DNA from 2 places in the Stenotrophomonas sp. 05N423 genome. Region 1 is predicted to be linked to the other one. Evidence: riboswitches for the same ligand, from Rfam matches in the RefSeq annotation. Region 1 holds a riboswitch; the other holds the start of a gene.
What was found. A riboswitch is a leader RNA that binds a small molecule or an ion and turns the genes downstream of it on or off. The one in region 1 is predicted to bind thiamine pyrophosphate.

Region 1 (3,368 bases):
CAACTGGAAGGCGTGGACGCCGCGCTGTGGCACAGCCCGAGGCCGCTGTCGGCGGCGGCCCTCGTCGAAGGCGCGGTGGGGCGCCTGTTCGTCAAGCGCCACCACCACAGCGTGCGCGACGCGGCCACGCTGGGCGAGGAACACCGCTTCATCGCGCACCTGGCCGCTGACGGCGTGCCGGTGGTGCAGGTGCTGCGCGATCGCGATGGCGCCACGGCGGTCGAGCACGAAGGCTGGACCTACGAATTGCACACGCTCGGCATCGGCGAGGACCTGTACCGCGACGCGGCGTCATGGACGCCGCTGACCGACGTCGCCCAGGCGCGCGATGCCGGGCGCATGCTGGCGCGCCTGCACCAGGCCGCCGCCAGCTACCACGCGCCGCAGCGCGGCACCCACCTGCTGGTGGCGCGCGACGACCTGATCCGCAGCCACGATCCCATCGCCGTACTCAAGGCCGACCTCGGCAACCGCCCCGGCCTTGCCCGCTATCTGGCGCGCATCCCATGGGAAGAACAGTTGCGCCATACCGTGCTGCCATGGCACGCGGGCCTGCGCGAACGCCTGCAGGCCGAGCCGCGGCTGTGGGCGCACAACGACTGGCACATCTCCAACCTGCTCTGGCGCGACGGGGCGGTGAGCACCGTGCTGGATTTCGGGCTTGCATCGCCCACCAGCGCGCTGTTCGACCTGGCCACCGCCATCGAACGCAACGCGGTCGCCTGGCTGGAACTGGAACGCGGCGCGCAGGCCGTGCGCATCGACATCGCGCTGGCCCTGCTCGACGGCTACCGGCAGCGGCTGCCGCTGTCGCCCGCGCGCGTGCACCTGCTGGCCGACCTGCTGCCGGTGGTGCACCTGGATTTCGCGTTGTCCGAAGTGGAGTACTTCGAAGGCATCACCGGCTCCACCGCGAACGCGGACGTGGCCTGGCAACCCTTCCTGCTCGGCCATGCGCAGTGGTTCCGCAGCGCCGACGGCCAGGCACTGCTGGCCGCGCTGCACGCCGCCGCCTGAATCCGCCGGCAAGCCAACGCACGGCATTTGTGGTTCAATGCGCCCCTGAAGCGGGGGTGCCTGGGCTTGTCCAGGCTGAGAGAGTCCCTTGGAACCTGATCCGGTTTGCACCGGCGTAGGGAGCTTTGAGCAGCAGGCACACCGCCTTCGTGGCCGGTCGCGCGTGCGCGCCTTCGCTTCGTCTCCCCCACGGCTGATGACGAAACGAATGAACCGCTGCCACCGAATCTCGCTGTTGACCGCCGCGCTGGCCGCGGCCCTGCCGCTGCACGCCAGCCCCCTGGACACCGCCGCCGAGCGCTCGCCCACCGAGCTGTCCACCGTGCGCGTGCAGGCCAAGCAACCCGGCGCCAAGGACACCCAGTCCAACAGCTTCGGCAGCGGCGACTGGAAGAACACCCCCGCCTCGATCAGCGTGCTGGACCGCGACCTGCTCGACCAGCGCGTCGTGCGCAGCCTGTCCGAACTGGCCGCGAACGATGCCTCGCTGGGCGACAGCTACGCGCCGGTGGGCTACTACCAGAACATCGCCATCCGCGGCTTCGCGCTGGATACCGCCACCGGCTACCGCTTCAACGGCCTGACCCTCGCCGGCGAACAGCGCCTGGCGCTGGAGAACGTGCAGCAGGTGGAGATCCTCAAAGGCGAAGCCGGCCTGGCCGCCGGCGTGATCGCCCCGGGCGGCGTCATCAACTACGTCGGCAAGCGCCCGGCCGAAGTGCGCACCGTCACCCTCGGCACCGACGCGGAAGGTTCGCGCTATGCCGCCATCGATGTCGGCCACTGGCTGACGCCGCGCTTCGGCGTGCGCTTCAATGCCGCGTGGGATGACAGCAATTCGTACATCGACCATGCCGATGGCCGCCGCAACTTCTACGCGCTGGCCACCGACTGGCTGATCGGCGAGCGCGGCAAGCTCGAGGTGGACGCCAACTACCAGACCAGCGCGCAGCGCTCGGCCTCGGGCTACCAGCTGCTGGGCGCCACCGCACTGCCGCGCCGCGTGGACCGCAAGCAGATGCTCGGCTACCAGCATTGGCAAAAGCCGGTAGGCATCGACAGCACCAACCTCACCGCGCTGCACACCTACGATTTCAGCCCGGCGTGGCAGTCGCGCGTGTCGGCCAGCCACAGCCGCTCGGTCATCGACGACAACGTCGCCTTCGCCTACGGCTGCTACTACACGGCCGGCTGCGCAGACGGCAGCGTGCCGGGCAACTACTTCGCGCCCAACGGCGACTACGACATCTACGACTACCGCAGCCCGGACGACACCCGCCGCAACCAGCAGCTGCGCGCCGAACTGCGCGGCCGCTTCGCCACCGGCGCGGTGGAACACCAGCTGATGGTCGGCGCGGACTACTTCCGCCGCAGCGTGGACAAGCGCCGCAACGTCAACGAGTACGTCGGCACCGGCAACATCCACGACCGCGACGTGCCGCAGTTCGAGCCCTCGCCGCGCGAGCCCGGCCCGTCCGTGCGGCGCCTGGACAGCCGCCAGAAGGCGCTGTTCGTGCTGGACCGCGTGCGTTTCGCCGACGACTGGCAGTGGCTGGCCGGCGGCCGCTTCGTGCGCCTGGACGAGCGTGCCTGGGACAAGCGCGGCAATCCTGAGCGCGAGAGCCGCATGTCGCATTTCCTGCCGCAGACCGCGCTGATCTGGAGCGCCAACGCGCAGCTCAACCTGTACGCCAGCTACGTGCGCGGCATCGCGCTCGGGCAGGAAGCGCCATTCTGGACCAGCAACGAAGGCAACTTCCTGCCGTCGGTGCTGTCGCGCCAGGTCGAGGTCGGCGCCAAGTACATGCCCAACGACGCGCTGACCCTGAGCGCGGCGCTGTTCCGCATCAGCCGGCCGTTCCAGTACGCCAAGCCGGACGACAGCGACTACGGCTACACCTTCGTGCAGCAGGGCCAGCAGACCCATACCGGCCTGGAACTGAGCGCGCGCGGGCGCGTAACCGACAACCTGCAGCTCACCGCCAGCGCCAGCGTGCTGCGCGCGCGCGCGCACGACACCGGCACGGCGGCCTACGAAGGCCACCCGCTGATCAACGTGCCCACCACCCGCGCCAGCGTGCATGCCGACTACGCGCTGTCGTTCGTCGCCGGGCTGGGCCTCACCGGCGGCTGGCGCCATGCCTCCTCCAACGTCGCCACCGCCGACGGCCGCGTGCGCGCGCCCGGCTACAGCGTGGTGGACGCCGGCCTGCGCTTCCGGCATGAACTGCAGGGGCACGCACTGGACTGGAACCTGTCGGTGGACAACCTGTTCAACCGCTTCTACTGGCGCGACACCGGCAGCAGTTCCGGCGACTACTACCTGTTCCCCGGCGCCCCGCGCCAGGCGC
Region 2 (3,368 bases), on a different contig from region 1:
CGGTTGTGTTCGGCGTCCAGCACGCGGTACAGGCTGACCATCACCAGCACCATCAGCAGCGCGAACGGCAGCGCTGCGATGGTGATCATGCCCTGCAGCGCGTCCAGCCCGCCGGCCAGCAGCAGGACCGCGGCGATCAGCGCCACCGCCACGCCCCATACCGCCTTGCGCGACAGCGGGGGATCGCCGGCCTCGTCGGTGGACATGCTCGCCAGCACCAGCACCGCCGAATCGGCCGAGGTGACGAAGAAGATCACCAGCAGCACCAGCGCGACGATGGACAGCAGCAGCGGGCCGGGCAGGCTGTCGAACAGGGCGAACAGCACCGTCTCGTAACCGTTGGACAGTGCCTGCAGCAGGTCCGCGTGACCGGTGATCTGCGCCCACAGCGCGGTACCGCCGAACACCGAGAACCACAGGAAGCCGAGCAGGGTCGGCGCCAGCACCACGCCGACGACGAATTCGCGCACGCTGCGGCCGCGCGACACGCGCGCGATGAATGCACCGACGAACGGCGCCCAGGCGATCCACCAGGCCCAGTAGAAGATCGTCCAGTCCGCCACCCAGGTGCTGCCGGAGAACGGCGACATGCGCAGGCTCATCGTCACCAGCTGGTTGAGGTAGGCGCCGAGCGTGGTGGTGAAGGTATCGAAGATGAAGCCGGTCGGGCCCAGCACCAGCAGTGCGGCCAGCAGCACGGCCGCCAGCAGCAGGTTGAAGTTGGACAGCCACTTGATGCCGCGCTCCACACCGCTGAGGGTCGAGGCCATGTACAGCACGAAGGCGATGGCGATGATGGTCAGCTGCACCGGCACCGTCGCGGCGATGCCGAACACGCGCTGCAGGCCGGCGGCGATCTGGATGGTGCCGAAGCCCAGCGTGGTCGCCACGCCGATCGCGGTGGCGACCACCGCGGCGATGTTGACCGTATGCCCGATGGCGCCGCGGTGATGGCGGCCGATCAGCGGCTGCAGCATGTCGCTGATCAGGCCGCGGCCGTTGCGGTTGTACTGGAACCAGGCCATCGCCAGGCCGATCAGCGCATAGATCGCCCAGGGGTGCAGGCCCCAGTGAAAGAAGGCGTAGCGCATCGCCGCGCGTGCCGCGTCCACGCTCTGCGGAGCCAGGCCCTCCGGCGGCTTGCTGAAGTGCGAGATCGGCTCGGCCGCGCCCCAGAACACCAGGCCGATGCCCATGCCGGTGGCGAACAGCATCGCCAGCCAGCTGGCGCGCGAGAAATCCGGCTCGGCATCCTCGCCGCCGATGCGCAGGGTGCCGAAGCGGCCGATGGCCAGGTACAGCAGGAAGGTCAGCGTCAGGAACACGATCAGCAGGTACAACCAGCCGACGCTGCGCACGACCTCGACCAGTGCGGCCTGCACGACGTCGTTGAAAGGGCCGGGCGCGATGCCGGCCAGCAGCACCAGTGCGGCGACCAATGCGATGGAAACACGAAATACCATGGAGGAGCTTCTCCGATCTGGGGATGGAGCGAGCCAGGGCTTGCAGCGGAACCGGCCACGAAGGGGCGGGAAATGGAAGGCCGGCGTGGCGGCACGAGGGCGGCATGAATGCGGCAGCGGCGCATCCTACTGAAAGGGATGTCACGATTCCGTTAGAACCCGCTTCATGCTTCCACCGTGGAATGCGCCGCAGGAGCGCATTTCAGTGCGCGATGGGGCTTGCATGAAGGCCTTTCCGCAACAGCTCGCGCAACCTGTGCCAAGGTCCAGAGGGGACGGCTCCATCGCGCACTGAAGTGCGTTCCTGCACCAAGCGCGCTCCTGTACGCGCGCTGTTGGAGGCCGGTGCCATTGTTCCCGGCTTCATGCTCTAATGCCGCCCGAAGCGGGGGTACCGCGGCCATGGCGCCGCGGTTGAGACAGTCCCTTGGAACCTGATCCGGTTGATACCGGCGTAGGGAAGCTTCGCAATGCCCCATCGTGCGTGGATGCCTGCCCAAGGTACATCCATGCGCCTGCGGCAGTGCGCCTTCGCTTCGTCCGGCCCGTGCATCCGCGCGGGCCTCCAACAGGACGACGCCCGATGAACGCACCGCTTTCCGCCCTGCAGCAGCAGGCGCAGCAACTCTCCGGATCCGTGACCCGGCCGATTCCCGGTTCGCGCAAGATCCATGTGCCCGGCTCGCGCCCGGATCTGCAGGTGCCGATGCGCGAGATCGCGCTGACCCGCACGCCGACGCTGTTCGGCGGCGAAGAGAATGCACCGGTTACCGTCTACGACACCTCGGGCCCGTACACCGATCCGGGCGTGCACATCGACCTGTCCGCCGGCCTGCCGGCACTGCGCCGCGGCTGGGTGGAGGAGCGCGGCGACACCGGGCAGCTCGACGGCCCCAGTTCTTCGTTCGGCCGCGACCGCGAACACGACCCGAAGCTCGACGCGGTGCGCTTCCCCGCGCGCAGCCTGCCACTCCGCGCACGCGCCGGCGCCAACGTCACCCAGATGCACTACGCGCGGCGCGGCATCATCACGCCGGAAATGGAGTTCGTCGCCATCCGCGAGAACCAGCGGCTGGAGGAAATCCGCGATACGGACTTGCTGCAGCAGCACCCGGGCGAGGCGTTCGGTGCGTCCATCCCGAAGATCATCACGCCGGAGTTCGTGCGCGATGAGATCGCGCGTGGCCGTGCGGTGTTGCCCAACAACATCAACCACCCGGAAAGCGAGCCGATGATCATCGGCCGCAACTTCCTCACCAAGATCAACGCCAACATCGGCAACAGCGCGGTGTCCTCGGGCATCGCCGAGGAAGTGGAGAAGCTGGTATGGGCGATCCGCTGGGGTGGCGATACCGTCATGGATCTTTCGACAGGCAGGCACATCCACGAAACCCGCGAGTGGATCATCCGCAACTCGCCGGTGCCGATCGGTACCGTGCCGATCTACCAGGCACTGGAAAAAGTGGATGGCCGCGCCGAGGCGCTCACCTGGGAAATCTTCCGCGACACATTGATCGAGCAGGCCGAGCAGGGCGTGGACTACTTCACGATCCACGCAGGCGTGCTGCTGCGCTATGTGCCGCTGACCGCCAGGCGGGTCACCGGCATCGTCTCGCGCGGCGGCTCGATCATGGCCAAGTGGTGCCTGGCGCACCACAGGGAGAACTTCCTCTACACCCACTTCGAGGACATCTGCGAAATCATGAAGGCCTACGACGTGGCCTTCTCGCTGGGCGACGGGCTGCGCCCGGGCTGCATCGCCGACGCCAACGACGCCGCGCAGTTCGGCGAGCTGGAGACGCTGGGCGAGCTGACGAAGATCGCGTGGAAGCACGACGTGCAGACCATGATCGAAGGTCCCGGCCATGTGCCGATGCAGCTGATCAGGGAGAACATGGACAAGCA

Region 2: it holds a riboswitch for thiamine pyrophosphate, as region 1 does, so the genes downstream of both, thiC (phosphomethylpyrimidine synthase ThiC) here and AC1DGW_RS07135 (TonB-dependent siderophore receptor) in region 1, are expected to answer to the same signal.

What each region holds. Positions count from the first base shown of each region.
Region 1 is NZ_JBFTMV010000003.1:173,086-176,453, forward strand. Features, by position in the region: gene AC1DGW_RS07130 (phosphotransferase enzyme family protein) at 1-1,017, shown strand, start outside; TPP riboswitch at 1,060-1,156, shown strand; gene AC1DGW_RS07135 (TonB-dependent siderophore receptor) at 1,226-3,368, shown strand, end outside.
Region 2 is NZ_JBFTMV010000004.1:41,076-44,443, forward strand. Features, by position in the region: gene AC1DGW_RS08490 (BCCT family transporter) at 1-1,463, opposite strand, end outside; TPP riboswitch at 1,841-1,942, shown strand; gene thiC (phosphomethylpyrimidine synthase ThiC) at 2,047-3,368, shown strand, end outside.